DNA from 4 places in the Paenibacillus sp. J22R67 genome. Region 4 is predicted to be linked to each of the others. Evidence: riboswitches for the same ligand, from Rfam matches in the RefSeq annotation. Region 4 holds a riboswitch; each other region holds the start of a gene.
What was found. Region 4 has a riboswitch for cyclic di-AMP ahead of AC58VC_RS35450 (hypothetical protein). Riboswitches for the same ligand answer to the same signal wherever they lie in the genome.
Positions count from the first base shown of each region.

Region 1 (7,530 bases), on a different contig from region 4:
TACCATCACAACATCGGGGGAATGGTTATCCCTTATCGCATATGGCTCCAGATATATTAGGCTGCATCCTTGGATTATTTTGAGTGTGGGTACCAGCTTCGCCCTGTTATTCCTCTCGCTGCAGTTCTTCTTAAGTCAATTGAAGCGCCGCTATGGGAGCGAACGACAATTGATGTAAAAAAGGTCGGGTTCCATCCACGGATGGAGGCCCGGCCTTTTTCAGTAGATAAGAAAGTATTACTGCAAATTGCTGAGTCGAAAATCGAGTCTGGCGGCAACGCCTGCAGGCATTTGCGCGGTGCGCGGTCCGCCAAGGTTAAAGGCGATGATGACGACATCATTGCGTCCACGTCTTACAAATCGACGAATGTCGAAAGTACGACCAGGATTGTAGAAAGAAGGTGTATTCTGCGGTCCGTCAAAGAGGAGCGGCACACCGTTAATGATGACAACGGCGTAATTGTCGACAGATAGGAAGAGAGAAGCGCCGAGAATGGCTCTATTTTGAGCAAGCGTGAAGCGTGTCGAAATGATAGCATTCTCACTGTTTAAGTTGCCAGAGTACCAAACATAGTTGGCATTCGTAACGGGCACCCACGCAGGATCGCGGGGAATGATTTGTGCATTGAACCACGAGTTGTCGGTTCCGATCGAAACGGTGCGTTGGCTCAGAAAGCGGCCCGACCCGGGCTTATGGTACTTTCTAAGTTGCGTGCGGTACATCAGCATGGCTTTGCTTCTTGGCAGCCCTGCGCTCTTGGGGAGCCGAACAATTCTGCTCGGTTTTCCAGCAATACGTTGTTTGGGAATCATTTCTCCATCTCCTATCAACATATGAATATACTTGCTTAGTATTCTATGTGTACTAGAGGGATTTGCGAGGGTGAAAGGCTAGTAGCAACTTCTTTAAGTAGCCTGAATTTCTCATTTGCAATAAAAGGTACAATTAATATGTTCAAATGACATATAATATATGTTATAATGAGAAAAACGCAAAGGAGGTTCCTCCCAATGGATGACAAGAACGATAAAACCAAAAGACTTTCCGTCTACTTACCTGAAAAGGTGAAGACTGATCTGGAGCGCATGGCGGAGGAAACAGGCTTGTCTATGACGCAGCTTATTGTGATGGCGACGCATGGTCTACTGGCGAATTATGCCTCGCAGGGCGGAGCTATTTTTGCCGACTTATTGGCAGCTAAACAACGGATCGTTCACGAGGTGAAGGATCGGCAGCGGCTTTTGCATGAAGAGAAAGAAGGCGTGCAGGATTACTACGGTGCGCGAGCGGCTGAATATGAACGGATTTACGCCCGCGAGGATGCGGACTATCAGCAAGAGCTTGCGATGCTGGCGGATATCGTGAAGAAGCAGGTAACAGGGAGCCGTGTTCTGGAAGTGGCTTGCGGTACCGGATATTGGACTCAGTTCATGGCGGAAAAGGCCAAACACATCGTTGGTGTGGACGTACGACCAGAGGTGCTGCAAATTGCGGAATCTAAGTCCTGGCCGCTTCATAATACCACCTTCATAGAAGGGGATGCATACAGGCTTTCTGAGGTAACAGGGGACTTTGACAGCGGACTCGCCAACTTCTGGTTTTCGCATATTCCGAAAAATCGCGTGGACTCCTTTTTGCAAGGATTCCACGAGCGGCTTGGACGAGGAGCCCGCGTGTTTATTGCGGATAATGTGTACGTGCCAGGAAGAGGCGGAGAGCTGATTACGAATGAACATAGCGAAGATACGTACAAAAGAAGGGAGCTGGCCGATGGCTCCAAGCATGAAATTATTAAAAACTACTATTCGTATGAAGAGTTGAATGAGATCTTTAAGCCGCTGTCGGAGAATTTGCGAATATTTGTAGGCAGCTCCTTCTGGTATGTTAGCTACATAGTGGCTTAAGAATCATCGGCCAAAGTGAAGTAAGAAACGTTAGGCTTAATGTCCAGATGTGAACTTAAGGCCGAGAACGCCGACCAGAATGAGGATCATGAATAGAATACGCAGTAAACTAATAGGCTCATTCAGGAATAGGGTACCGATAATAATCGCCCCTACAGCGCCAATACCCGTCCAAGCGGCATACGCTGTGCCGATAGGAAGAGTTTTCGTAGCTGCTGCCAGAAAATAAAAGCTGATAATCATGCCGACAATGGTGATGCTTGATGGAATCAGTCGTGTGAAACCATTGGAGAACTTCAATGAGATCGCCCATACGACTTCAAAAACACCTGCAATGACCAGATATAACCATGCCACCGTGAATCACTCCTTCAATAAGTATTCGAAGATGCGCGGCAAAAAGAAAAAGCCTGGAAGCACTATCGCATCGCGATAAGACTCCCGGGCTTTTTCCCCTCCGTGATCACAGCGTATCCGCTGTGTGTTTTCTCTCGGACCAGACCAGCGCTGCAGCGCCCCGGAACCCTAGAAACATGATGTCGTAATTATAGGACGGCTTACATGCTATGTCAAGTTACACAATTTCTCATAAGGTGATGCTTTGCTCTATTCCTTCAGCTCGACGCCATTCAGAGCCACGTGAGCACGGAACATTGCCATGCTATCCGGGTGCTCCTGTTCTGGCAGCCAAGTGTCTTGCTCCCAAATCTTGGATAGCTTGAGGGCGCGACTGCAGTGAACGAAGCATTCCTGCACTTCAACGCCAACCCCTACAACGGGGAGCTTGCCGCCAAGCTGCATACCTTCGAGCAATTGCTCATCTTGCGTCAGCCAAGCGCGTCCGTTAATCCGCAGCACGGTTTCGACACCGGGGATTACGAACACCATGCCGACTTGGGGATTGTCGAGCAGATTTTGCAGAGAGTCAATGCGGCGATTCCCCAGCCGTTCAGGATAGATCAGACGACGATCATCCAGGACATGGACGAAGCCTGGATGGTCACCGCGCGGAGAGACGTCGCATAGACCCTCTTTATTTGACGTAGACAAGAAAAATAAAGGGGATTTTGCCAAAAAAGCGCGTATATGATCGTCGATGCTGGAGATAACTTTATTTTGGACGGCAAGGTGGGGCTCTCCGACACGGGGTCTTAGCTCCTCAAGGGACTGAATGATACCAGGGAATGGCGGGTTGTCGTTTCCACTTGTTAGCGACATGGTTGGTGTCCTTTCTCGAAGCCCAAGCGCTTCTGACAAATTTGTAACCACAAGAAAAGAATAAAAGCCCTGAAAAGCGGCTCATTCGAGCTAACGCTTGTCTGGGCTTTATTCATGAGGAACAAGAAAATTACTTGGATTCAGCAGTTAGTTGATTATAGATATCATCCCACAGAACACGTCTAGCGGATACATACCTTTTCGCATAATAGGATTCGCTTAGTTTGTTTTTCACGATACCTTCATTGGAAGCAGAGTGAATGAATTCACCGTTTCCAAGGTAGATGCCAACGTGAGAAACGCCTTTACCCCCTGTGTCGAAGAACACAAGATCACCTTTACGCAGATCACTTTTGTCGATCCAGTAGCCCTCTTTATTTTGAGCTGCTGAACTATGAGGAAGGTCAATGCCGAATTTATTGAACACGTACGATGTGAAACCAGAGCAATCAAAGCCTCTTGTTGTCGTTCCCGCATCGCGGTACGGTGTTCCAATCAATTCGTCAACCGTTGAGTCCAATGTGGATTCTGACGCAGACACACTCCCTAAAGCTACACTCAAAAACAAAACAAGACTAAAAAGAAGAGCAACAACCTTTTTCAACTGCTTGTCTCCTTCCGGTGCCTACGAGGTTAGCTGGAGGGTTCGGTTGAAGGTTCCCTATGATCCCTGTCTTGCAAGATCAATTCACCCGGTATGGTTCCCCCGTTTCCCCAAGAAATGAGGAATTCGGCATGAAATATTTGGTTTTTTGATGCTAGTCACTTTAATTCGTCATAAACATCGAAATTCCTCCTTTTTCGTGCAATTTGGTCTGAAAAAATGTGTAAAGGTTCGCTTTACAGACAAAAAAATCCCCTTTTGCAAGGGGATTGAACAAATCTAAACCATTAATGGTTTTATTTATTAGGTTTCATCGGCTCATTTTGGCGGAAAGAAGCTGATATTGCGAAGTGATGGACCACATTTGCATGAAAATATGGAAGAGCGGGAAAAGCTGATAAATGATCAGCGCTACCAGACCTGCCCAGATATAGGTCGTAGTAACTGTGATCCCTGCCAAAAGTCCTGAACTGAGTAAAAGTATCAGAGAAAGGCCGATAATTGGAAGTGAATACCGCATGAACGTTATGACCGTGGATACGATGCCGAGATGCGCCGCAATAGCGAACTGCACGTACATAAAAAGTAGATGCAGCAGGAAGCCATAAACCAGCATCCCCATGAGCCAAGGCAGTAAGTCGAGGGAAGCTTGTTCGTAAGATGTGCTGTGAGCCAGCACCTTCTGCGCTTTGGGCAGTACCCAGATGAGTGGCAGCAGAGACATGGCGATTCGGATTATATACACGGCGAAGAAGGGAAGCATGAGTTCCTTGATGCCGCGGACGAAGCGATAGCCAGCATTTTGATCCGAATGTGTGAGCGAGTAGTAGACGCCGCTATTCATCATCGGGGTGAGCAGCATGCGAGCTAGGAGCAAGATAGCCAGCCACCACAGGTAGGAATGGCTAAGATCCGTTTTGAATAACTGGAACTGACTTTCGGCTAGAAAAAGCTGGAGCGCTTCCTTCGGCTGGTCGCCGCCAGGAAACCGGTGCATGAGGGGAACTAGCACCCCTTGTACAAGCTTATACAGCAGCATGCCCCAGCACATTTGGTAGATGAATAAAACAATCGTAGCGAAGGGTTGCCGTAGAGCCGCCCTGAAGCCGGATTTGAGATAGGTTGTCACGGGTGTCCCTCCTAAGCGTTGTTTTCTGAAGGCAAACTTGCCTTGTAGAGTGGGCGCCTACCAGGCCACCCACCCGAAAATAGCTTGCAGGAATTGAATAATGCCGAGATTCAGGCGGAGTTTCCACTTGGTATCTACTTCTGCTTGCATGAAGTTATTAATATGTTTGTTTTCTAGAATGAGCGAGTAGTTCGGATCAATGCGAACCCAATCAACAGGCGTCGTGTGGGTTAGTTTGTACTCAATGCTGCTCTCTTTGCCGTCCCATGTTTTGTCGAGAACCGTACCGTCGGCGAAATGGAACTGAATCGGCACTTCGGGCGAATTTCCGCCGCGCTTGGAGATGAGAACCGTACTTTCGTAAGGGCCAGTTCCTTTGCTGCCTGCAGCTTTCACATGGATGCTCTCAACGGTGTAATCAATCATCATCGAGCCATAGACATATTCATTGAAGAAGTCGTCCCACTTCGTTTTGGAAACTTCCTCGACAATGTTTTGAAAGTCTTTGGTGGAGGGGTGCTTGAATTGCCATTTTTGAAAATAAGTCCGCATGATACGATCCATGGTTTTGGTGCCAACCTGTTTCTCAATTGCTTTCAGCACGAGCTTGCCTCTGGTATACACATTTTCTGCGTACTGATCATGTCCGGTATAGGCCCATGCATTTTGGCGTAGGGCGTTTGGAGAAGTAATGTAGCTGGACTCGACAGGCAAATTAGGGGTCGCTCCGAAGTCGGCTTCCATCACTTTATCCTCAGCATAGGAGGTAAAGCCCTCATCCAGCCAAGCTTCTTCAAACTCATTGCTCGCCACGAGGCCATAGAAGTATTGGTGTCCGATCTCATGTACAACAACGCGTTCCAATTCCTGATCCGGTGTTTTGTCCTCCGCGCCCCAAGCCGTTATTAGCGTAGGATATTCCATTCCGCCTGCGCCGTTGCCTCCAGGAGGAGGTACAACGATGGACAAGGTCGAGTAAGGATACGATCCGTACCACTGACTATAGCGGGATAGCGCTTTTTTGGCGGCGTACATATAACGGTCTTTCAATTCCTGATGGTTGGGATCCAGATAGAGCTTGATCTTCACCCCGGGTATTTGCGGTGTAGAGAAGGGCTCTTCCACATACACGAAGTGCGGTGATGCTGACCATGCGAAATCATGCACGTCATCGGCATAAAATTGATACGTTTTCGTCCCGTTCTCCGTCACAGCTGGTTTCACAGGGAAACCGGTCGCGGCAACCGTATAGTTCGCCGGCACTTGAATTTTCACATCATACAATCCGAAATCTGCGTAAAACTCCGAATTCCCATGATATTGGTGGAGATTCCAGCCTGGCTCCGTGCGACCCCTTGTGCCGGCCCGCTCATATGCGGCAACCTTAGGGAACCATTGCCCAGCCATCACGAAGTCGTCCACATAGCCCATTCTGGCGAAGGCTTGGGGAAGTTTGACGAGAAACTCCGTCTTGAGGGTGACTCGTTCACCGGCCCCTACGGGTTTTGACAGCGGTATTTTGAGCAGCGTATGGTCGTCTTTATTGCCGTCGTCGGGCTGTACAAACACCATGCGTGGCGTAAGGTCCTCGCCGTCAGCCGTTTTGACAGAAAGCAAGTCCATATAGCCGGTACTATCAGCCGTGGCTTCATCTTGCCGCAGCTTGCCGCCGGACTCCCGCATAAACGTGGTTTTCTTAGATGCGAATGCATTTGGATATAAATGCAGATAAATCTCTTGCACAGGAACTGTACCCGGATTTTCCCACGATAACGCTTGCTGCCCTTTGAGCTGCCTCGTCTCTGGCGTGTAGGCAACATTCATGTGATACTCCGCAATGCGGTAGCTCAGCGGTTCCTGCGTTTGTTTGTCCGAAGATTTGCCGCGATCAGCACCCTGCATGTCCGGCGCCGGTGCTGACGGTTCCTCCTTAGAGACGACAGGCACCGTCAGTTTACTTGCAGATGGGAGCAAAGTTTCAGACAGCAAGACAGTGCCTGCTGCAAGGAGCATGACAACGAACCATTGTAGCTTTCGGTTTTTGAATAAAACACTCAATAGATTCACCCCGCCTAACAAGCATCTACAGCATGTATATGTAGACAACCTAGGGAATATTTCTGTGAGTGGAAAAGATTTGTTACCATGGCCGAAAAGTAGGCTTATGCCAAGCCCCAGCTCTCTGCTCTTGTTCTCGTGGAATACTTTAGCTACAATAAAAGCAAAGGTGTCATTTTAACATTACGATGAGTGGAAGGTGCAACGATGGAAGCGGATAAAAAGAAGCTGGCCTTAAATATAGTAAGCTCCAAAGTCAATCACAAAGGATTCGGTGCTGGAGCGATCGATCTTAGCAATGTATCAGGAGTTATTATTGATGGAGATGAAGCGTACCTCGATGAGGGCACGCTTCATGCTAAGAGTAAAATCGAGAAGGGGATTAAATTCTCCACGAACAAAGAGGATGTGCCGAACGGACGCAAGGCGTGGATCGTTTGGGTGGCAGTGGACCGCACCGAAGAGGGAGCGTACTATGCTGGCATGTCTGCTTGCGAGATGCTGGTCGATACGGAGGCACGCAGAGGTTGGAAAATTCTGGCCGATCACGTGAACAAAATGGACGGCGCCATGAAGCGTAAATTCATCCTTGACGGCTTGTCCGACGGCGAGCGCG
Region 1 is NZ_JCAUAX010000025.1:11,643-19,172, forward strand. It holds gene AC58VC_RS37265 (hypothetical protein) at 1-178, shown strand, start outside; gene AC58VC_RS37270 (hypothetical protein) at 238-834, opposite strand; gene AC58VC_RS37275 (methyltransferase domain-containing protein) at 1,012-1,905, shown strand; gene sugE (quaternary ammonium compound efflux SMR transporter SugE) at 1,942-2,262, opposite strand; guanidine-I (ykkC/yxkD leader) riboswitch at 2,342-2,444, opposite strand; gene AC58VC_RS37285 (MSMEG_1061 family FMN-dependent PPOX-type flavoprotein) at 2,512-3,174, opposite strand; gene AC58VC_RS37290 (C40 family peptidase) at 3,254-3,727, opposite strand; cyclic di-AMP (ydaO/yuaA leader) riboswitch at 3,731-3,869, opposite strand; gene AC58VC_RS37295 (hypothetical protein) at 4,038-4,856, opposite strand; gene AC58VC_RS37300 (M1 family metallopeptidase) at 4,914-6,869, opposite strand; gene AC58VC_RS37305 (YwhD family protein) at 7,122-7,530, shown strand, end outside.
Region 1: another riboswitch for cyclic di-AMP. It lies ahead of AC58VC_RS37290 (C40 family peptidase); the one in region 4 lies ahead of AC58VC_RS35450 (hypothetical protein).

Region 2 (7,530 bases), on a different contig from region 4:
ACGCCTGCTAGCGCGACGCCGAGGTCGTTCACGATTCCGTGCGAGCCCTCCGGAAGAATTTTACCGAACAGGTCCGTGAAAGCAGCGTCGCCGAGATAGAAGAAGGCGGCGATTGGAATCACGGGACCGAAGACTTTGAACCCGAAGACGAAGCCTTCGATGAGGTAGGCAGTCGTTTGCTCCAGCCCTTGACTGCGGTGGGCCAGCAATGTAACGCCGATGAGGATGAACACGGCGGTTCCACCGACAAGCGCAGTCGCGTCCCCACCCTGGAGATTGAGAACGAACATCGCAATCACATCTAAAGCGAAGAGTACGGGAATGATAATCGCGAGTGTTTTTCTCATTTTCGAAGACAGATTGGACTTGGCATCTTGCTTGGAGGAGAGCAGCGAATCCTTATCCCCCGTACCGCTCGTTACAAGACCGTCGCGCCATGTGCCATTTTTGATATCCCGACGCATCATCCAGAAAGCGGTGACCGTTGTGACAAGCCCCATAACAATAACAAGCGGCACACTTGCCTCCATTACCGCTGTAACTGGTAATCCAGCAGCATCCGCTGTTAATTTAGGCGCACCTTGAATAATGTAATCCCCTGATAACGCGATCCCGTGCCCGAACAAGTTCATCGCCATGGCTGCACCTAATGCAGGTAAACCCACACGTACCGCCACAGGCAGCAGCACCGCACCAATGAGGGCAACACCGGGAGATGGCCAGAAAAACCAGGAAGTTACCATCATGATGATCCCGATCCCCCAGAAAGCAAGAGCCGGCGTCCTCAGAAAATGGGTCAGTGGAGCGACCATCGTTTCATTAATGCCCGTGCGAATAAGCACACGGCTCATTGCCACTATGATCGAGATAATCATGATCGTTCCCATCAACTCTTTGGTTGCATAAATAAAGCTGTTGAAGACCCCTGATACTGAACCGCTTAATGTTTCCGTTGCTAGCAAACCCAGCGCAAAAATCCCAACCACACAAATCATCGTGGTGTCTCTACGTTTAATTAAAAGAGTAAGAATAAAGCCAATAAATACTAGATAAACCCAATGAATCGGTAGTAATTGAATGTCCATCGGGATCACGCATCCTCTCTGCCCATGCAGCATTTGGGAGTCCATTTCGTCAGTAACCAGAAATAGACTCTTTGGTGCTACATTGTATGCTGGGCGAAGAGTAGGCGTTCGTGGAGAACGGGAGATTGTTGGCGCCTTGTGGTACAATTGAAGAACTATTTTACACAGGCAAGGAGAATGCAAAGTATGGCTAGTAACCAACGTTTAGTGACGGATTCCGATTTTCAGGAGGCTGTGGAAAAAGGAGCTCTTGTCCGTGTTTTCAAAGACGATCACATTGTCGACTCGAATGCGGTCGTCCTTCGTTTCAGCGAAACGACCGTGGTTCTGCAGTCGCGTGTTGCTGATTTAGCGTACTATAATCGGGATGAGTGCGAGTTTTTTACGATGAAAAAAAGGTGATTTGCACTAGGATCGTCTTTGGGGGAGTTCCCTGAAGGCGATTTTTGCATTTTAACTGGAAATGCTGTCTCCAGCTATTCAGTTGAAGCCTCTTAATGGATTGTACCTGCAGAACAACGCCGATTTCTCCTGCTATTTCTCACATTCGCTCTACTTTTAGCCAGATAACTGGATTTTCTACTGTTATTTTCTCCAAATATATCCAGTTTTGTCGAGCTGCCGACGATTTAACTGGAGCTTCTACCGCTATTTCATTCCCTACCCCTGAGCAGCGCAGATTAACGGTAGGAATTCCCTCTATTTCACTCTACGGGATAGGCCGACAGCAGAACGAATCGAAAACCCGCCTTCTGCATAACAGGTATGGCCTTCATGACGCCTTCAGCCGTGTCTTTCTCTGGATGGTTCATATGCGCCAAAACGATGGAACCGCTCCGAGCCTTTGTAAGCGCCCTGTACACCTGCTCCGTGTTAAATGTAGCTCCAGCGTCGCCAAGCACGTTATAACCCGCCAACTGGAAGCCCAAGTCGTGAGCAATGTCGATGGCAATATCGTCGTAGAAGGCTGTGCCTGAGCGGAAAAATAAAGGCCGCTTTCCTGTCAGCTTTTCGATCTTATCGGCGTTCTCCGTTACTTCGCGAATCGCATCGCTCACATCTTTGGTTCCTGCGATGCCATAGGCGGCTCTGCCGTTCACAGAGAGCGGCCTATGCTCGGTCCCGTGGTTTTCGATCTCAAACAGCGGATTCCCCGCCAGCTTGGCAAAAATATCTGGATTGGCGTCAAGCCATCTCGCATTGACAAATAAGGTAGCTGGTAGTTGCTCTTTGATCAGGTAATCGATCAGCTTCTCATCGTAGCCGCTGCCTTCTTTGCCGCCGCAAGCATCAAAGGTTAAGGCGATCACCTTTTCCTGCGTCACAAGATGCGTCCGCACGCCAGGAATGTTCTCGCCCCATTTATCGGGGACGGCTGTTTTGTAACTTTCTACTAATGAAAGGGATAGCGTGGTTGAAGATACGAGCGCCTGCGCAAGTACGGATGTGTGTGTTGGTACGTCTGTCGATACATCCATTGCAGAGTCAGTCGGTGTCTCCGACGATCTCACTGGTGATGTACCCAGCGATCCCTCAGCTAATCTCTCAGTCGATATCTCTCCTGTTCCCTTTCCCATTGTCTTCTCCACCGATCCCTCTACCGGTACTGCTGTGGGGATGGATGGCGGTAAGAACACCGGACTGACGGCGGGCTCTACAACACGCGTTGCAATTCCCTCCACCCCACAACCTGAAAGCGCTATCACCACACTCAAAAGAAAAAGGAAGCACACCAAGCGCTTCCTCATTTGTGTTTTCTCCAATCAAGCTTGCTCTTCTCCAGCAAGTGACCAAAATCATTCTCCAGCCGTTTCTCTTCCGCCTTGCGCGCAGCCTCCGCTTCAGCTCTGGCAGCATCCTTACGAGCCTGTTCCTCTGCTTTCATCGCATCAGCTTGAGCTTTCAGCCCCGCTATGATATCAGGACGCAGTAAATCTTTGAGTGTCGCAGGTTTATCTTGCGCGCTAGGTTCAGCGGTTGTGTTAGACCATTTCTTTTTTGCCATAAAGGGCTCACCTCTGTTCCATTTCTACATCAGTTTTACCCCTTTATTGTACACCGCTACTCGTGCAAATGATAGGGCACCGTCGCAACGACGATATCTTTATCGGCTTGCAGCTTGGAACGAATACGTGCGGCAGACTGGTTGTGGAGCAGGCGATGCCACCATTTCTTCGGCATGAACTGAGGCAGGATCACCATGATCGATTGCTTTTCCGAAACATGGGTATCGACTCTTTCAATAAACTCCGCCAAAGGCTTCAAAATGGTGCGATATCGTGATTTGAACACAACAAGCCGAACGCCTGGGTCCCACTTATCCCATTTCTCCTGCATCGCCTCTTCATCCTCATCCGAAAACGATACGTAGAAAGCAATGACATTTGGAGATAAGGATTTGGCATAATTCAAAGACTGCGCCACCACTCGGTGAATGCCTGCTACAGGCACTATGATCACAGGTTCTTTCGTGCATACGCGTTCTTGCGTGATATCAATGCGCAGCTGTTTGGCTACATCATCATAGTGATTGCTAATTTTGGTTATTCCCCAAAGTAAAATCGGCGTCACAATAATAACAATCCAAGCGCCTTCGCTAAATTTGGTAATACAGAAAATAATCAAAACAGCAAGGGAAACAATTCCCCCCAGACCATTAATTACGAACTTGCCGATCCAGCCGGCCGGACGTTCTCTGAACCATTTGCGGACCAAACCGCTTTGGGCAAGGGTAAAAGATAAAAAGACGCCAATCGCATAAAGTGGAATGAGTGCATCGGTTTTTCCTTTAAAAATGACGAGCAAGATACTTGCCAAAACGCCTAACGTTACGATCCCGTAGTGAAACGACAACCGATCTCCCCGGTACGAGAACATGCGCGGGAAGTTTTTATCCTGAGCCATAATAGACGCCAGGATCGGAAACCCGTTGAAGCTCGTATTCGCAGCCAACACCAGGATCAGCATGGTGCCAATCTGTGTCGCATAATACATGATTCCACGCCCAAATGCCTGCTCCGTAACCATCGACAAGACCGAAGTATGTCCGTGCGGATCAGGTGCAATCCCATAACCCAAGCTCAGCAAGGTGACACCGCCAAAGACAATAGCCAGCAGAGTACCGAGGGAAGCCAGGGTTCTCTTGGCATTTTTGACAGATGGCGTACGGAAATGCGGCACCGCATCCGAGATCGCCTCAATACCTGTCACGGCCGAGCAGCCGGATGAAAAAGCTTTTAGAATGACAAACAATGTAAGTGAGCTCGTCATCGAGCTGGGAACCACTTGAAACTCATGCGTGTTCATGGATCCTGTCAGCATATCGAAGATCCCTTTACCAATCAGGAGCAGTATGCACAGGATAAAAAAGTACGTTGGAATCGCGAACACGGTGCCGGATTCAGAAGTACCCCGTAAATTCAGCCAAACCATCACCCAGACGAGCACTAAGGCTATGGGGACAATATAAGGCACTGTAACTGGGAAAGCCGACGTTATCGCCTGCACACCTGCCGAAATCGAAACCGCAACGGTTAACGTGTAATCAATCAGCAGTGAAACCCCAGTCAGTCTTCCCGACATCATTCCCAAATTTTCCTTGGCCACCATGTAAGCTCCGCCGCCCATCGGATAGGCCTCAATCACCTGGCGATAGCTCAAAACAAGAAGCATGATTAAAGCAATAATCGAGATTGCTATCGGCAATGAGAAAGCAAAAGCAGCAACCCCAACAGTCGCAAGCTCTAGCAAAATCTGCTCCGTGCCATAGGCTACCGAAGACAGGGCATCCGAAGATAGGATGGGCAGAGCCTTCCATACCTGCATTTTCTCAGATTCCAGCTCCGCCGATTTCAGCGGTTTACCGAATACAATCTTTTTCAGTGAGTCACTTGTCATGCTTTGAAATTCCTCCAAATAACCTAGTTTTCAGCTTGATTTCCCATTTTTAAGCGCAAAAAAACACAAGGATAGACCTTGTGCTTAGCCACATGTTCTCCTTTCTCACGACCGCTTACGAGGTTAGCTGACGGGTTCGGGCTGCGAGAAATCTGCCCTAAAGGTATCTGCCGCATGCGACAAGACGCACCTTACTCACCCCGTTGAAACCTATGGTTCCCCCGCTTTTCTGAATAGAAAATTAAGCGAAATATTCAACTGTTAACGTACGAGTTGATACTACTCTCTTATTAGCTCATAGTAAAGGAGGGAAAAATCTTAAAAAAGATTATTCCCTCCCCACATTCATTTGATAATCCGCTTACAATGGTATAATCCTTTCAGTATCTCTGATTTACTAGCTTATTGTCGGAATCATTAGGTTTTAGCGTATTTTAGTCAAATTAATTTCTCACATGACGCTTTCTTGTGGCTTGTTTTTGCTTAAAAATCATCTTTTTGCAGATGAGTGGGATACCGCCAATGAGAAATAAATAGCGGGCATCGATCATTTTTTTGAGAAATGCGGCAAGTTTACCTTTCACTTTTTTGACCTTCAGGATGCCAATAGCTTCTCCGCGACCCAGCGAGGCGACCGTCCCTTTGTAATCATAGGCAAAAGGTCGCAAGGGCTTCCCCCTCAGGGTATGGAGCAAGTTTGTTGCCGTATTATAGCCCTGCTGGACCGCGATTTGGGCATTGGCGGGGTATGGCGTGCCTTCTGGGCTCATGACAATGGAGCAATCCCCCGTAATAAAAACATCGGGATATTGCAAGGAACGCAAGTAATCATCCACCTTGACCCTGCCGCGTTGAACATGGAAGCCAGCATCCTGCAGCAGGGAATTCCCGCGGACGCCGCCCGACCAAATAACAGTGCCGGCAGGAATGAATTGGCCGTCTCCCAGTAGGACACCGCCGGGCTCGCATGCCTTAATGGCGGTAGATAATTTATATTGAACCCCTTTGCGGCGCATCACTTCCATGCCGTATTCCACGAGATCATTCGGCAGTCCTGGCGGCAAAGCGGTAGGCGATGCTTCGATATTAATGATTTGAACAAGTGCAGGGTCAACGTCAAACATTTGGCAAAGATCAGGAATCCGATCCGCTAATTCTCCAACAAACTCCGTACCTGTGAAACCTGCGCCTCCAACGACGATGGTCAAATATTCCTTATGCTTGGAGTCCAATTTATATTTAGCGAACATGTACTGCGTATGTTGGCGTATGAAGCGGACACTATTAATGCTGTTAATCGTCATCGCATACTCACGCAGTCCTGGAATACCAAAGGTTTCCGTTTCACTTCCAAGCCCCACTACCAGGTAATCGTAAGTAAGGACTTCGTCCGCCAGAACAACCTTCTTCTCCTCAGGCAAAATCTGCCTAACCGTCGCTTTAATAAAATGAATTTTCCGCTCATCGATCAGTTCCTTAATGGCTACACGCGCATTTTCATGATGATCAGTACCAGCTGCCGGCATATGCAGATGCGTCGTCATGTAGTGATAATCGTGTTTGTTCACCAGTGTGACTGCCACTTCATCTGCTTTGATCTGCTTCTGCAGCCTTATTGCGGTTACTAGCCCACCGTAGCCAGCGCCCAGAATAACTACCTTCGGCTTACTCATCCGAATCCTCTCCTCCGATTAAATCGTTTTTTTCTCTATGAAAAAATCGACCAAACCATTCAAGGTTGTCATGTGAAAAAAATCACATAGTCAGTCAGGGATTGCACATGGTTTGCTCACTTTTAGTATATGTGCTTCCTTGCTAAAAATCACTGGAATATTGCCTAGCTTGGTCAAAAAAGGCGGTGGTGCTGGTGGGCGGATTTGGCCGAGCATGGCACTGCGGCACGGGCACACAGGAGGGTGGGGAGGCTGAGCATGGCACAACGGCCTGGCGCACTGGCGGGCGGGTCAAGCCGAGCATGGCACTGCGGCACTGGCGCACGGGCGGGTGGGTCAGGCCGAGCATGGCACTGCGGCATTGGCGCACGGGCGGGCGGGTCAGGCACAGGAACTCCTGTAGCGAAGCCATGTCTTCTCATTGGACGAAATCCAATGAGAGCACCTTTATGAGGCGGAATCTCCGCGTTTCGTTGGATGAAATCCAACGAGACTCGCTAATATCAGCCTAAAGGGATGCCAATTCCCCCTGCGGATTGGATTTCATCCAACGAGAACCGCATTATAGCGGGCAAATTGGCATTTTCGTTGGATTTCGTCCAACGAGAGATTCGACTCATTTACAGCTCACTCCCACTCCCACTCTCGCTTTCACGCTCACTCTCAGCATCCAACCTCGCTTTATCCTCTAATCGGCGCAAGCGAAAGCAGTTCATGCCCGCCACGCCTAACTCTTCGAGCAGGCCAAAATTCGCCCACGCACCCACGACAGCACCGATGCCGGGTACAAGCTGCAGCATTTTACGGAAATCAATTGTATCCCGATACTCCTGCTGAAGCTGCAGCCAATCCACTTGATCCATATACGCATCCGC
Region 2 is NZ_JCAUAX010000013.1:63,411-70,940, reverse strand. It holds gene AC58VC_RS32430 (hypothetical protein) at 1-1,085, opposite strand, end outside; gene AC58VC_RS32425 (hypothetical protein) at 1,272-1,487, shown strand; gene AC58VC_RS32420 (polysaccharide deacetylase family protein) at 1,790-2,794, opposite strand; gene AC58VC_RS32415 (YqkE family protein) at 2,830-3,090, opposite strand; gene AC58VC_RS32410 (APC family permease) at 3,147-4,982, opposite strand; cyclic di-AMP (ydaO/yuaA leader) riboswitch at 5,080-5,240, opposite strand; gene AC58VC_RS32405 (NAD(P)/FAD-dependent oxidoreductase) at 5,426-6,655, opposite strand; gene AC58VC_RS32400 (hypothetical protein) at 6,914-7,108, shown strand; gene AC58VC_RS32395 (EcsC family protein) at 7,276-7,530, opposite strand, start outside.
Region 2: another riboswitch for cyclic di-AMP. It lies ahead of AC58VC_RS32410 (APC family permease); the one in region 4 lies ahead of AC58VC_RS35450 (hypothetical protein).

Region 3 (7,530 bases), on a different contig from region 4:
AGCGACGTGGGCCTGCTTTTCCGGATTGTTTTGCCGTTATCAGCACCAGTACTGGCTACTTTTGCTTTATTTTATGCGGTAGGCCATTGGAACACCTTTTTCAACGCGATCATGTACATTAACGATTCAAAAATGTGGCCGATTCAAGTATGGCTAAGGCAAATCGTCATTTTATCCCAAGGCGGGATTGGTGATTCGACCCAGTTTGATCAGAATTATATTGCACCTCCGTCACAAATCATTAAGATGGCCGTCATTGTCATTTCAACGGTGCCGATTTTGCTCGTTTATCCGTTCCTGCAGAAGCATTTTGCCAAAGGAGTCATGATCGGTTCTGTAAAAGGTTGAACAGGCTTCCGAAAACTATTGTGATTGGGAAGCATTCATATAAAATAAGACTATGGGGAGGCATTGCCACAATGAGAAAACATACGGGAATGAGAAAAAGCGGTTTGGCTGCAATGGGAATGATGGTTGGCGCTGCTGCGCTGCTGGCCGGTTGTGGAAACGAAGCGAGTCCAACTGCAGGAGGGAATGCGGGTACAAGCAGTGCGCCTGCAAGCAACGAGCCTTTGAAACTAAGCGTCATGACACTCATGTATGCGGAGCCGCCCAAAGCGGACAGTGACGTACAAAAGCAGATTGAAGCTTATACGAACACGAAATTGGACATCTCCTGGGTCCCCAACTCTTCTTACAAAGAGAAGGTCAATGTCACGATTGCTTCCGGTGAGCTTCCCAAGGCGCTGCTTGTGCAGAACAACAAGGATTCGAATATTTTGAGCGCTGTGCGTGCTGGCGTGTTTTGGGAAGTGGGTCCTTACCTCAAGGACTATCCGAATCTGTCTAAAATGAACCCAGCAGTGTTTGATAATATTAAAGTGGATGGTAAAATTTACGGCTTATATCGTGCGCGCGACTTGTCGACTTACGGGGTTATTTTCCGCAGCGACTGGTTGAAAAACGTAGGCTTAAGCGAACCGAAAACACTCGATGACTTATATAATGTTTTTAAAGCGTTTACACTGAACGATCCGGATAAGAACGGCAAAGCGGATACCGTGGGACTGACTGAGGAGAAAACGATGGACGGCTTTGGCGTAGTAGCTTCCATTATGGGTGCGCCGAATTCCTGGGAAGTGAAGGATGGCAAATTAAGTCCTGATTTTCTAGCGCCTGAGTATTTTGAAGCGATGAAATTTTATAAAAAACTGTACGACGAGAAGCTCATTAAACAGGACTTCCCTGTCCTGAACAATCAACAGAAGAAAGACGATATCAACCAAGGTAAGGCTGGCGCGGTTATCTCGAATATGATCGACGGAGCTGGTTATCAGGCATCGCTTTCCAAAACGTTCCCTGGATCGGATGTAGACGTCGTCTCTCGGATCAAAGGGCCTAAAGGCGAGAGATTGCCGGGCGGCGTAGGCTATAACAGTGTGTTTATGTTTCCGAAATCAAGTGTGAAAACCGAAGCGGAATTAAAGCAAATTCTAGGCTTCTATGATAAAATGTCCGATCAGAAGATGCTGGATTTGCTGGGCTGGGGCGTTGAAGGCAAGCATTACAAGATAGAAGACGGCAAGCCGGTATTTATTGATCAAAAGCTGCAGGATACCGAAGTAGGCTCCAGTTATCTACAGCTTCAAATAGCCAAGTATACGGCAAAAACGACGGGGAAAGAAACGCCGCTCATGGAGAAGTACGGCAAAATGATCAAAGAAAACGAGGCAATCGCGGTTAACAACCCGACGAACCCACTCGTTTCCGAGACGCAAACGACCAAAGGCAGCGAGCTGAAGCCGATTATTGACGATGCCCGGACGAAATATATCCTGGGTAAAATTGATGAGGCAGGCTGGAAGCAAGCCATTGAGCAGTGGAGAAAAGCTGGCGGCGATAAAGTGATTGAGGAGTTCAGTGCGCAATACGCGAAGAGCGGAAAGTAAGGTAGGAAAATAGTAGAGGCGGCCATGAAGGTAGAGGATTCTACTTTCATGGCCGCCCCTTATGCGTAGGGCCGTTCAATTCCATCCTTTAGCAACAATGGGTTTCTTCTTGGTTTTTTTGAATAATCTATAAAATAAGCCGAGTTCCTTTTTCCGTTTGAGAGTGAGTTTAATACCTTCAATCAGCAGCATTGATCTAAGCTCGTCGCGACGATTCAAAGTATGCAATCTTTTGATAAATAGCTTGTCCATGCGAACATCCCTCCCATTCATCTAGCTCCATTATAAACGGGATCGGCGGATTTGATTGTCGCATTGTAGAGATGGTTTGCACTTGTTTTGTCGAAAATGGAGCGAACAGGCCTCGATTTCCTTCAAGTCCCTATAGGCAGATGAATAACTGTACAGTATTATCTAACGTAGGGTGATTTCATATGTTCATTTCTCCTATGCTTTTGCAAGACGCCAAAGATAATAGGCCTTATAACAGTAAACATCATGTGGTAGAAGTTAAGTTGGACGGTTTCAGGTGTATTCTTTCAAATATGGACAAACTATATGTATACACGAAAGACAATCAATTAGTGACTCATAAATTTCCTGAATTGTTCGAGTGTCCGATTCCCGAGGGAACGATACTTGATGGTGAATTGGTCATTTTGGATGATCAAGGTAAACCGGATTTTGAAGCGATGTCTGCTAGATTTTTAAATCCGACAGATTTATCGCCCGTTGTATTTTGTGCATTTGACATTTTAAAATACAAGGGAATTGATGTCACCGCATTGCCCCTGCTTAAACGTAAGGAGCTGTTAGACCAAGCTTTCGTCGAGAACAACAGGTACAAGAAGGTGAAGGTTTACGAAGGTAAAGCGGTGGATTATTTTGAGGAAATCCGGCAGGATGGGCTTGAGGGCATCATTTTGAAGTCTAAAAAAGAGAATTTCAAGTACGAATGTAACAAACGTTCCAGGCAGTGGCAAAAAGTGATTAACTGGACTTATGCAGATGTATACATTACTGGTTACAGGAAAAATAACTTTGCTTTATTGGCTTCAATTGATTCAGCGAACGGGCTGAAGATTCCTGTTGGCGTGATTGAGACGGGGGTAACACCTTTGCATCAGAAGGCACTGGATGGTGTGAAGCATCGCTTAGTCTACAAAGAAGACAATCATTTCGCTTATATGGAACCGCGGCTGATGGCCAAAATTAAGACGAAAAGCTGGACGAAAAACGGAAGGCTTCGTTCTCCGGTTTTTATGGAATTTGTGATTTGAAAAAACAAAAAAGACTGGATCACCAAGGAGGAAGTGGTGGTGCAGTCTTTTTCTCTGTACATAAGGTTGTTACATGCTTACATGCGTCTAAAATTCCCGTTATTGCTGCCGCTTAGCTGTTGCTCTGCGATTTGAATCAATCTTCTCGTAATGTGCCCGCCGATTGCACCGGTATCGCGAGTAGCCATGTTGCCATAATACCCGTCCTGAGGAATCTGAATACCTAGTTCCTGAGCGACCTCATATTTCATTTGCTCAAGAGCTGATTTTGCTTGTTGCACAAGTAAGTTATTGCTTCTACTGCTAGCCATCTGGATTCACTCCTTTATTTGGTATGTGAGTATTTTGTGGAAGTTTTGGTTTTTTATTCATGTAACTGGAAAATATTTTTGAAGTGGTTTGGATACGCTTTCATAAAGCAATGGAAAATTTTGAGTCATGTTTTCAAGAAAACCCCGTGTTACAATCGGAAAGATCGATTATGGATCAAAAACTTAGAAGGCCGAAGCTTCTTAGGAAGCACGGGGGACCCATTCTTTGGGGTGAAGCCGCTATCTTAGCGGCCGGGTGATTACTCTTTGACCCGAATCCGACAGCTAACCTCGCAGGCCGCAAAAAGGAGAGATTTCTTATGTTGAAACGTTACAAAAAGCTAGTCGTTACCGGCGCTATTGGACTGAGTGTCCTTATAAGCTCTAGCGCGGCCATGGCTGCATCCGCCACGCACACAGTGTCAGGCAACGATACCATGTGGTTGATTTCCCAGAAGTATGGCGTGAGTCTCACTTCGCTCATTAAAGCGAACCCTCAGGTTGCCAACCCCAATGTGATCTGGTCCGGGATGAAGTTGAACATTCCTGGCAGCACGGGTACAAGTGGCGGTTCTCAGACACCAGCCCCTGCTACACCAGCTGTACCTTCGCCAGCGCAATCGGCTTATGCCAGCCAAGTCGTTACGTTAGTTAACCAGGAGCGGGTAAAAGCTGGGCTACAAGCGCTAACTAGCGATAGCGCGCTTACAGCTATGGCGTTGGACAAAGCCAAAGATATGTATAACAACGGCTATTTTGATCATACGTCGCCGACCTATGGGTCACCTTTTGATATGATGAGCACTTATGGCATTCGTTATTCCTACGCAGGTGAGAACATTGCCAAAGGACAGCCTACACCTGATGCCGTCATGGAAGCATGGATGAACAGCACGGGTCACCGTCAAAATATTTTGAGCCCCAACTTCACCAAGATCGGTGTTGCCTATTATAATGGAGAATGGGTGCAGGAATTTATCAGCAACTAATCAGCAACTAAGTCAGAAAAACCCTTGAGATTTCCCAGCCGGGAAATTCCCAAGGGTTTTATTTATATTTCCATTTAGCAACTCCCCACATCAAAAGTGGCAGACAGATCGCATGGATAGGTAAGAAAAAAGGGATCGCGATTTTTTGCGGAAAAAGCACAGAACTATCGATAAAGTCCCGCGGTATCAAAGTAAGAAGCGCGGTAACCGGTGCTACGAACCACATCATTCGTCGCCATTTTTTCAGGCCAAAGCTTTGGGCTGTGCCATATGTGCAGATAAAAAAGTAGAGGGATACTTTAGTGAACACACTAACAATCCAAATAGCGATAACAAAGGAATCGAGATTTTGAAAAAAGTCATAGTAGGAAATATAACGAATCAAATTAAAGTATGGATAAGTTTGGCCCGAAGCGGTGAGGTGTCCAAAAACAGAAACGATTAAGAAAGTCGAAATACTTGTTAACAAACCTGCTGCAGCCACCCCAAGTATAGCCGGTTTCACCCCCGTTTGGGGTTTTGAAAGAAATCCCATGATAACGAGCAGAAGGATGCAGTCCCCAAGAAACGTTGAAGTCGGCAGCGCTCCCTTCAAGATTGTCATCGCGCCGGTATCCACATAGATGGGAAGGATATTGTTAATGTGGATATTTTTTAGACTGAGCAGAAGAGGAATTGCAATCCCAAACAGGGTTAAAGGCCCAAGAATTTCGCAGCATCTGGCAATGACCTCTATACCTGAGAAGGTTACATAGATCGCAACAAGGAGCATGCCAAGAATCGGGACAAGGATCGGAGTTCTAGGCAGAATCGTCGCGACGATGAACTCTGAATATTGCCTTAGGATGATCGCAAGCACGCTATACCAGAAGATCAAATATACCACAATGACCACATAGCCGATGTATCGACCCAATAACCGCTTGGAAAATTCCATCATGGTTTGCCCTGGATGAGCCAGGTTCAACCGAGAACTAACAAATGCGACCCCTACACCTATCCCGGTTGCGCAAATGGTTGAAAGCCAGGCGTCTTGCTTCGCAGTTTGGATAGACGGATTAATCGTCAGTAGAATGGTCATACCCAGCTGCATGGTCAATATCATCCAGAATAATTGTTTCCCGCCGATCTGCATGTCCGTAAGTGCTCCTTTAACGATCTAAGAGTTTACCGAGAGGGTAGAAAATGTAATTCACGAGCTGCGTCGGACCCGGCATGCCCGGATTCATGACTAATGAGATCGCAAGAATCCAGCATAAAGCCAAGATAGAGAGATAAGCCGCTTTCTCCTTGTTTGGCGTGTTTTTCATGCGAAACCACTGAAATAGAGTGATGAGCAAACACGCGGCCATGCACATGGGAATGTCTTTGGATGTCATTTTGTATATTCCTCTTCCTTTTCTTTCTCCTCTTCGGGTCGAGAAGACTTGATGCTGGATAGTCCTGGACGCAGCATTCTGGCGTCAGATTGTACGGTGACCTCGACGTTCGGGAAGATTTCGTTCCAACGCTTTTGGTTTTGCCGCCACTGCTTAGGGTATGCTCGGTGGAATTCCCCAGCGAAATCAAAAATGTCTGCTTTGAAACCTTGCTGCACCTTTCGAAGTGCCCCCGCGACACGCTCTTCGATGTCATCATTCATAGCGGCTTCCACACGCTTAACAGCTTGATGATCGGAGGCTAGATCCAATGAAGTCGTATTTTGCAGCGCATCGTCTTCCGTATGAATCCAGACGTTCATGCGCCATTTGCCGTTTTCGATGAGAGGCTGCAGTTTCGTCTCGCTCTTCAATAGTCGAAGGGAGACATGGCCGGATGCACCCTCCGGTGTTACGGTTACAACGGCTGTTTTAATCTCGTCTCTGAGCCAAAGCAGGCCGCGGGTTGTTGGATCATCAATGGTGCCGACCATTCTGTCGTCTCTGAATACAGCTGTATAATTGGTGAAGCTTCCTGTTGTGTCATGATTTCTTGGAGTGTTTGCGGCTAAGAGTTCAATAAAAGGCAAGGCAGCTGCGCCAGACTGATTCGCTAGCATTTGTGCCAAATCAGCCAACGTTACACTCAGGATGATTCTGCTCTTGCCAATCTCCCTCATGATCTCTGAGGAGTTCCGCTCCAGCTTTGTATTCATTTCAAGGATTTCGCGCGCTTTTCCTTTGCAAACATACATAAAGGCACGCTCTCTTGGCTGAGGCGCTCTCATTAAGTAATCTACATCGTCTCGAACGCCTCTTCGTGCAGTAGACTCACCAAAAATAATAATTTCGGTATGTCCCCAGAAAATTTTGCGTGGCATCTTCTCTTGAATCTTAGAAATCGCATCAGCAATATCCACGCCAACCGCGGATTTAACGAGGGAAGTTTGAATGCTGCCCCCTTTGTTACTGCTTTCTAAGCCGCCGCCTCCTCCGGGACCTCGGGGAATAAAAATTTGTATGGTTAATTCAATCGATTTATCGTCATATTGATCAATTGCAGCTCCGGTGACGAGCGCCAAATCGTTCACTTCCGTCCGATCCCAGCAGCCTGTCAGCAAAAGCGTGAAGAGACTTGCTGTTAACAACAGATTTAGCATCGCCTTCATCCATGCTGCCCCTTTCTGAAAGAAGCCGCAATAAGAAGCATGCATGGAACACCAAGCTGCGTGATTAGTGCCAAAAAAGGGATGTTAGTTCCCAAAGCATGCATGAGCTCCTGGAAATTAGGAGAAACCCAATAGCTGAGCAGCAGCATCAGAAAGCCAACTGGAATAATGAGAGGCCGGTAATCAGAGAGACCTAGGTACTGCGCCATACCGAGCACAGTGGCGTAGTAAACCAGAGAGACTTTAATAAATATCCCAATAATCCAGATGGTCATCAGCAGCGATTCCACATGTTCCAGAAAGTCAGCGATGGAAATATACCGTACTGCAATGAGGAAAGCGTAGTTGAATTGGACCGTAAGCGATCCGAACATTAATAAGATTGTCAGATTAATCGTTAGCAAGGTGATCATC
Region 3 is NZ_JCAUAX010000011.1:50,051-57,580, forward strand. It holds gene AC58VC_RS30485 (carbohydrate ABC transporter permease) at 1-348, shown strand, start outside; gene AC58VC_RS30490 (extracellular solute-binding protein) at 420-1,949, shown strand; gene AC58VC_RS30495 (hypothetical protein) at 2,025-2,201, opposite strand; gene AC58VC_RS30500 (ATP-dependent DNA ligase) at 2,399-3,229, shown strand; gene AC58VC_RS30505 (alpha/beta-type small acid-soluble spore protein) at 3,307-3,540, opposite strand; cyclic di-AMP (ydaO/yuaA leader) riboswitch at 3,720-3,855, shown strand; gene AC58VC_RS30510 (CAP domain-containing protein) at 3,861-4,529, shown strand; gene AC58VC_RS30515 (GerAB/ArcD/ProY family transporter) at 4,588-5,664, opposite strand; gene AC58VC_RS30520 (hypothetical protein) at 5,681-5,908, opposite strand; gene AC58VC_RS30525 (Ger(x)C family spore germination protein) at 5,905-7,116, opposite strand; gene AC58VC_RS30530 (GerAB/ArcD/ProY family transporter) at 7,113-7,530, opposite strand, start outside.
Region 3: another riboswitch for cyclic di-AMP. It lies ahead of AC58VC_RS30510 (CAP domain-containing protein); the one in region 4 lies ahead of AC58VC_RS35450 (hypothetical protein).

Region 4 (7,530 bases):
TCTGGCGTACGTCCAACCATCAGTCCACAAATGAATACGGACAAGATGAGATAAAGCAACCCGTTTAATAAGCCGACCCCTTTGCCTCCAAAAACGTTATTTAACATCATTTCAGCTAAAGGAACAATGCTTCCTAGCGGTGTAAGCGATTCATGCATCGAGTTTACACTGCCTGTTGTAGCAGCTGTAGTAACGGTTGTGAAAAGTGCCGTTTCGGATAGTCCGAAGCGAACTTCCTTACCTTCCATATTGCCATGTACACCAAGCGCATCTACAGCGGATATACCTTTATACTCCGCATAGAACACCGTGGAAAGCATAACCAAGAAGATAATTCCCATAGCAGCGAAGACGGTCCAGCCTTGCTTTTTGTTCTTACTCATTAATCCGAATGCGTATACCAGCGAAGTAGGCAGCAGCATCATACAAATGATATGGATCATATTGGTAAATGGCGTTGGATTTTCAAAAGGATGGGCAGCATTCGTTCCGAACCATCCGCCACCGTTAGTACCGATATGCTTAATCGATTCAAAGGAAGCGACCAATCCACGAGTAATCGTTTGTTCGGCCCCTTCAATCGTTGTCGCTTGAGCAGCTCCCAGCAAGGTTTGTGGAACTCCTTGAAAAACTAGAACTAAAGCAACAATGAAGCTAAGCGGCAGAAATACGCGAGTAATCGCCCTTGTCATATCCACATAAAAGTTTCCGAGATTGTCTTGACGGCCAACTAATCCGCGGATAAAAGCTACAGCTACTGCGAATCCCGTTGCTGCCGACGTAAACATCGGGAACGTTAGCCCTACCATTTGAGATAGATAGGACAGTGTATTTTCACCACTGTAAGCTTGCCAGTTCGTATTCGTAATGAAGGAAATCGCAGTATTAAAAGCGATCGTTGGCGATACATTGCCGATCCCATCGGGATTAAGCGGTAGATACTTTTGAAGCCGAAATACGGCGTACATCAGGATCATCATGACAAAATTGACGATTAATACAGCTCCTAAGTATTTTTTCCACCCCATCGCTTCTTCTTCTTTTACACCCACTAACCGATAGGTCGCACGCTCAAAGGGACCAAACACACGATCCAGGCCGCTCTTTTCATAACCAAATACTTTCACCAAGTAACTACCCACTGGCTTTACCAAAAGCATGATAATCACCAGTGTGATGACTACTTGTAACAATCCCATACCCATAGTAGGTTCTCCCCCTGCTTACTTAAGTTCATATTTATCCATTAGAATTTCTCCGGCTTTACTAAAACAAAACCGAGATACACCATGATAGCTACCGCAATTAGTCCAATCACAATCATTTGGTTGCCTCCTATAAGTTTTCATCCAAAAACTTGCATCGAAAGCATCAGCTTACGCTTTTTCACAAAATTTCATAAATCCCCAGAACCCCAGGAAGGTCAATGCCATTAATAAAATCATTGTCACATCGTTGTACATAGCGCACCTCCTTCAAATCAGACAGTACCTAATTTATTGGTTTTTTGTAATAAAGTGGATAGAAGGAACTTCACATCACCATTTTTAGAATAAATAACGTAGTCAGCGCCTAACCCTTTATAAATCAATCTAGGATTTACGCTTTGGGTAATCACATACATAGACCCTGATGTCCAACTGCGGCATATCTGAATGTACCGGCAGCATAACGTCAAGCTCTCTTCGAACAAAATAATGTTTCCGATTGGATAATCGGGAATAATAGGTGTAGATGAACCCGGTACCGATGTATCCACTTGGATGATTTTTTTCACTCCCTGCCCCTCTAGCTTGAGTTTTTCCATCTTATTGTTTGTTAATGCAACAAAAGGAAAACTACTCAACTTTATTTGTTTCATAAAGTCTTCGCCTGCCTTGGTAGGCGCAGCTATTAGCAGCAAATCGCTTTGCATGACTTTCATCGCTTCCTCTCTTACCTGACTCATTGTAACGCCGAACGGTATAAAAATGAGGTAAAGAATCTATAGCGTGCATATAAAAAAAGCATAAAAATGCCTGCTTAGAAAGAGACATAAGCCTCTGAATGGTCAAAGATATAGGAACGATTCGATAGAACATCTACCTCTTTTTTGCCTATAGATCTATGATGAAGCTTATCTGACAAGTCCGTTAATGCCGACTCTATAACATGAGTCCTTGTTTCCCCCCATGCCTCTTTCTTCTGATGCACATATTCCAAACCGTCCTCAAGGGAAAGCCCTTTGAGCTTCTGAAAGACAACAGCCCATTGAACGAAATCTCCCTTCAGGTTGCCGCAAGGAATTTCATAATCCCCTAAACCGCTCGTCCCCAGACTTGTTGAGATCGAAAGCATGCCGCACAGGCAGTCGCGGCCATGTCCAGGCAGCAGTTTATCGGATAACTCATCATCAAAGCGATAGCATTCAATTCGGGTAATCTTGCATTCGGGAACCATTGGTAGATTCACTCTCCTCAATTTTTGGACAACAAAAAGAAGCCTGCGAGCAGAGAATCTCTGCTCTCGGGCTTCATGGCAGCTTCTATATACAAGCTGTAATTAGCACGATAGAACGTTGGCTCTCTCCCAATTCGCTTACGAGGTTAGCTGTCGGATTCGGGCTTGGAAGCGCCCTACCTTGGCAAGCTGGAGCTTGCCTTGGATTCACCCCGCGAAGACGTTGCTCTAGAGCCGTCCTCAATTGGTTCCCCCGTTCCCCTTGCGGGAACTCAGCATTTTCAACTTGCTGTGAAGTTGATGCTCTGAATCTTACGCCTTGGAGCTCAGCCTGTAAAACGTACCGCAATCTCTTTTTCGGCATAATGACTAATGGGTGCGCTTTCAATTAATCAAAGCATTCATTATCACTATCCAAGCTTCGTTTTCCTTCCATTTACGCCATTTTTATCGTTTTTTTATGGGTTACCCCACTTTTCTTTACCCCATTTTTATCACTCCCAGCCTTACAATTAAGGAGCAGAACACACACATTATTTCTGTCAGGTCTTACGTGCAAAGGAGAAATGACGATGGCTTCTACTCCCCATTATTATTTAGGGTTAATCCCCGAAGCGTTAAATCCCATCGCTTTAACTTATGAGTGGTTCGGTGTCTTATGGCTAGAAGAAGCTAACCGTTTCCCTATTATTGTCGGGTACTGGTTCTGTAAGGCGAAGTCGGAAATTATTCAAAAAGCGCAGCAAGCCGGATATGCCAAATGGACGGAAATCTCCGAGCATTACGTGATCATGAACATGTACAGGTCTATACGAAACAAACAAAAGGAGCAAGATTGGGAGAAGCGATCTAGGCTATCTATCCGCATGAATTTCACAGCCCCTTGGAAGAACGTTCCCTCTGGACTATATGTGATCAAATCGAGAGATACCTTCCCGCTGCATGCTTCTGCCATATGTAAAAAAAGGTTCTTCCTTTGGTTAGAACACGCGGCCGTGTGTGAAACCGAGCAAGAACTTCAAGCTTTCATCATGCGCGTGCAAAGAGAGCACTATCTTGGGAAAACAATTAAGGCTGGGAGCCCCACGGTGTAGGCAGCCTGACATGCAAAAAACGCCAGGTTGGTTTCCTGACGTCCTCATGATCCAGCGTAATTCCCAAAAATCTAACGGAAATCCGGCCTAGTTTTTACGAGGGGAGCTACAGTCCTCTATTTTAAATAAAATAAACGATTTCCTCTCAAGGCGGAACTACAGGCTCCTATTTGTCCTCCATGGCACGTTTTTTAAGTGAAATTGGCAAAATAGCGGAACGTAGTTCCGCTAAACATCGAATATCTGGGTTTTTATCAAAATAGCGGCGTGTAGTTCCCCATAGCTGTCAAAAAAACCGTTTTAATATGCTCGAATTTATTTACACATCTACTTTTTCAAATGATACGGCACCGTCGTCACGATCAGATCCCGCCTGTACAGCAGAAACGCGCGGATCAGCAAGCTGGACTGATTATGGAGAATGTGCTGCCAGTTTCGTTTGGGGATAAACTGCGGAATCAAGACCGTTACCCGGTAGTTCGACTCATTCGCCTTATGTTCCACGGTATCGATGAATTTCGTCAACGGTTGAATGATGCTTCGGTAGTGAGAATGCAGCGTAACTAACCGCACATCCGGCTGCCAACACTCCCATTTCTCTTGGAACTGCTTCTCGGCCTCCCGATCAAAAGCCACATACACAGCAATAATCTGGTCCGGCGCCAGCGATTTGGCGTAATTCATGGAATTTTCCACGACATGTGTAATTCCCGCGACAGGTATAATCATCACATTGCCTTTGATCTCGACGGAAGGCTCACATGTCGTGATTCGGAGCTGCTCACCGACAGCCTCATAGTGCTTTTTGATTTTATGGAATGTATAAACAATTAAGGGGAGGAAGATAAACACAGGCCATACCTGCCCCAGCTTTGTGATAAAAAAGATCAGCATCACGGTAAAGCTAATCAACGCGCCAATCAAATTGATCGTTAGTTTGACGATCCAGCCTTTAGGTTTCTCGCGTACCCACTTCACCAGCATTCCTGTTTGCGCGAGCGTAAAGGGGATAAACACACCAACCGCATACAGGGGAATGAGATGCTCCGTCCGGCCTTTAAAAGCAATAATCAGAATGATCGACATAACCGCCAGGAAAATGATCCCGTTCGAATAGCCCAATCGATCCCCTCTGATCGTAAACATTCTAGCGATATATTTGTCCCTGGCCAAATTAACAGCAAGTAAAGGAAAGGCCGAATACCCGGTATTCGCGGCAAGCACAAGGATCATCGCAGTGGTGCCTTGGATGATATAGTACATGTAATTCCTCCCAAATGTTTGGGAGGCAATCTGTGAGACTACTGTTTCCTGCGCTTTGGGAACGATGCCGTAGGCAAAAGCCAAATACACGATGCCCGAAAATAAAATGGCAAGCAATAACCCCATAGCCGCTAAGGTTTTGGAGGCATTATTCGGTCCTGGCTCTTTGAAGTTTGGAATCGCATTGGAGATTGCTTCCACGCCCGTTAATGCCGAACTGCCGGATGCGAAAGCTTTTAATAACAAGAACAGTGTAATTCCCGCAACCGGCGTCCCTATAGTAGTATGCACTTCAGGTGAGACTGTCCCTGTCACCCCTTTATACAAGCCTACGCAGATTAATATAAACAACGCCAAAATAAATAAATAGACGGGATAGGCAAGGATCGAAGCTGACTCCGTGATCCCTCTGAGATTTAGGATCGTTATGGCGATCACGAGCAGAGTAGCTATGTTCACATTGTAGGGATGGAGCGACGGGAAGGCAGAAGTAATGGCGTCTGTCCCCGCCGAGATGCTGACCGCCACTGTTAGGATGTAATCCACCAGCAAGGAGCCACCAGCGAGAAGGCCCGCATTCACACCCAAATTCTCCTTCGAAACGACATACGCTCCGCCCCCACGGGGATACGCGAAAATAACTTGCCGATATGACAAAATGAGAGCCAATAATAGAATGAGCACACCGACACCGATCGGTACCGAGTACCAAAGAGCCGCGGCGCTTATTGTGATAAGCACAATCAGAATCTGTTCAGGTCCATAAGCCACCGATGATAGCGCGTCGGAAGACAGGATCGCTAATGCCTTTGTTTTGTTCAGCTTTTGCTCCCCTAATTCGGCTGATTTCAAAGGCTGACCGATGAGTAACCTTTTCAATGCAGACAACATCATACCACCGCCAAATTTTTTGAGTTCATCCTCCCTTAAATTACCCTCGAAGATACAATAAGAACCACAATTCATACTGCCAAGTTTCTACAAAAGTCGAACAAGCCATGTGATAAAATGGAACCGAACGTCTACTCAGTCTATCCATTGGATGGTGATGACATTGACAGAGGGATCTCCGATTCGGCCTACCACATATCGCGAGCTAGCGCCCAGCGTGCATTGGGCTCAACTGCACCAAAGAACGCCTCAATTCAAATGGGCGCGGCGCATTTACGATTTTCAGTTTCTCTATGTCATTCAAGGCGAATTGCTGGCCACTTTACTGGGGAGATCGCTGCTGATTCCGGCTGGAAGGCTGCTGCTTATACCAGCTAACGTGTATCACACGATCGAAGTGTTGACAGCGCCGCATGTTCATCTGCTGGGGATTCATTTCGATTTCTTTAGCGACCTGCGCGTGAAGCAAGGGGATATTGTCGTGGATGAAAGCAATCCGCTTGTGGATTGTTTTTGCGCGATGCCTTCTATCGACGGGACACCTCTGTTTCCATACGGATACTCCATCTCGCTTCCTCCTGCTGTCGTTTCGCTGATGGAAGCGACCATCCATGAAATGACCGAGCAGAAACAAGGCTTCGAAATGGTTTCCAAGGGGCTGATGCTCCAAATGCTCACACTGCTTATCCGGCACCAAGCCGAGACCGATCGTACCCTTCACCCGAAATATCAAGAAAGCTTACAGCATCTAGCTCATGAACTCAAAACGAGTTACCGAAAAAAGTGGACCAATGGCGATATGGCCGCTTTCATCAATGTTCATGAAGACTATATGAGTAAGCTTTTTAAAGATATGCTCGGCATGAGCCCTAATAAATACCTGCAATCCGTCCGGCATCAGCAGGCTAAGCGGCTGCTACGCGAAACGGATAATAAAATCGAGAGAATCTCGCTGGAAGTCGGCTATGATGATTTTCACTATTTCAGTCGTATATTTAAAAAGTGGGAAGGGATGTCGGCTCAGCAGTATCGCAAGTTTTCGCAATTCATTTGACTAGACATGACTCTTCCGATAATCCGATGGATAACTCGAACAGTTCTCCACAAATAATTTGGTGAAATGCCGCGTGCTGTAGTAGCCAACCTTCTCCGCGATTTGCTTCACTTGCAAATTCGTATTGAGCAGCAGCTCTTTGGCCTTCAGCATGCGAATATTCGTTAAATATTTAACGAATGGCGTTCCTGTTTTTTTATTAAACAGCATGCTTAAATAGTTGGCAGACACATTGAGCTGCTGGGCAATTGAACCTATCCCGATATCATCCATATAATGCTGTTCGAGATACTTTACGACCTGCTCGATCAGATCAGCCGTGACTGGCTCCCTGGGCTTGATCTCTCGCAGCTTGCTTTCCCCCATCTCCCTCAATGCCCTGATCACTTCAGTCTCTGGCCGCGTGGCATCGGCATTATAAGCACCTCCAACACCTAGTGCCTGCACCATATACAGGTGAATGGCCCGCTGCGTTTGCGCACTCGAACTTCGTTTGCCAGCTAGCAGCAATCCCTCCAGCTCTCCAACAGCCGTTTGATAATTCAAATACGCCCTGAAATACATATGCTGCTTAATCGCGCAGAAAAGCAAACTGATTTTGGAGCTATCAGGAACCTGAGCTTCTGACTCCAGATCTACATACCTAATGCGCTGCCCGATGCCGCGAACCACACGTAGATGGCTCCATTCCCCAAGCTGGGCAAGCTGGACATTCAGCTGATCGAAGCCGCGGCACTCACCGGTTTGTAGAATCGTTATAGCTAAACCCTCTTGACGATAGGGTTCAGC
Region 4 is NZ_JCAUAX010000018.1:31,713-39,242, forward strand. It holds gene kdpA (potassium-transporting ATPase subunit KdpA) at 1-1,199, opposite strand, end outside; gene AC58VC_RS35440 (potassium-transporting ATPase subunit F) at 1,247-1,324, opposite strand; gene AC58VC_RS35445 (hypothetical protein) at 1,481-1,924, opposite strand; gene AC58VC_RS35450 (hypothetical protein) at 2,023-2,439, opposite strand; cyclic di-AMP (ydaO/yuaA leader) riboswitch at 2,559-2,727, opposite strand; gene AC58VC_RS35455 (hypothetical protein) at 3,012-3,533, shown strand; gene AC58VC_RS35460 (APC family permease) at 3,861-5,687, opposite strand; gene AC58VC_RS35465 (helix-turn-helix transcriptional regulator) at 5,839-6,741, shown strand; gene AC58VC_RS35470 (response regulator transcription factor) at 6,742-7,530, opposite strand, start outside.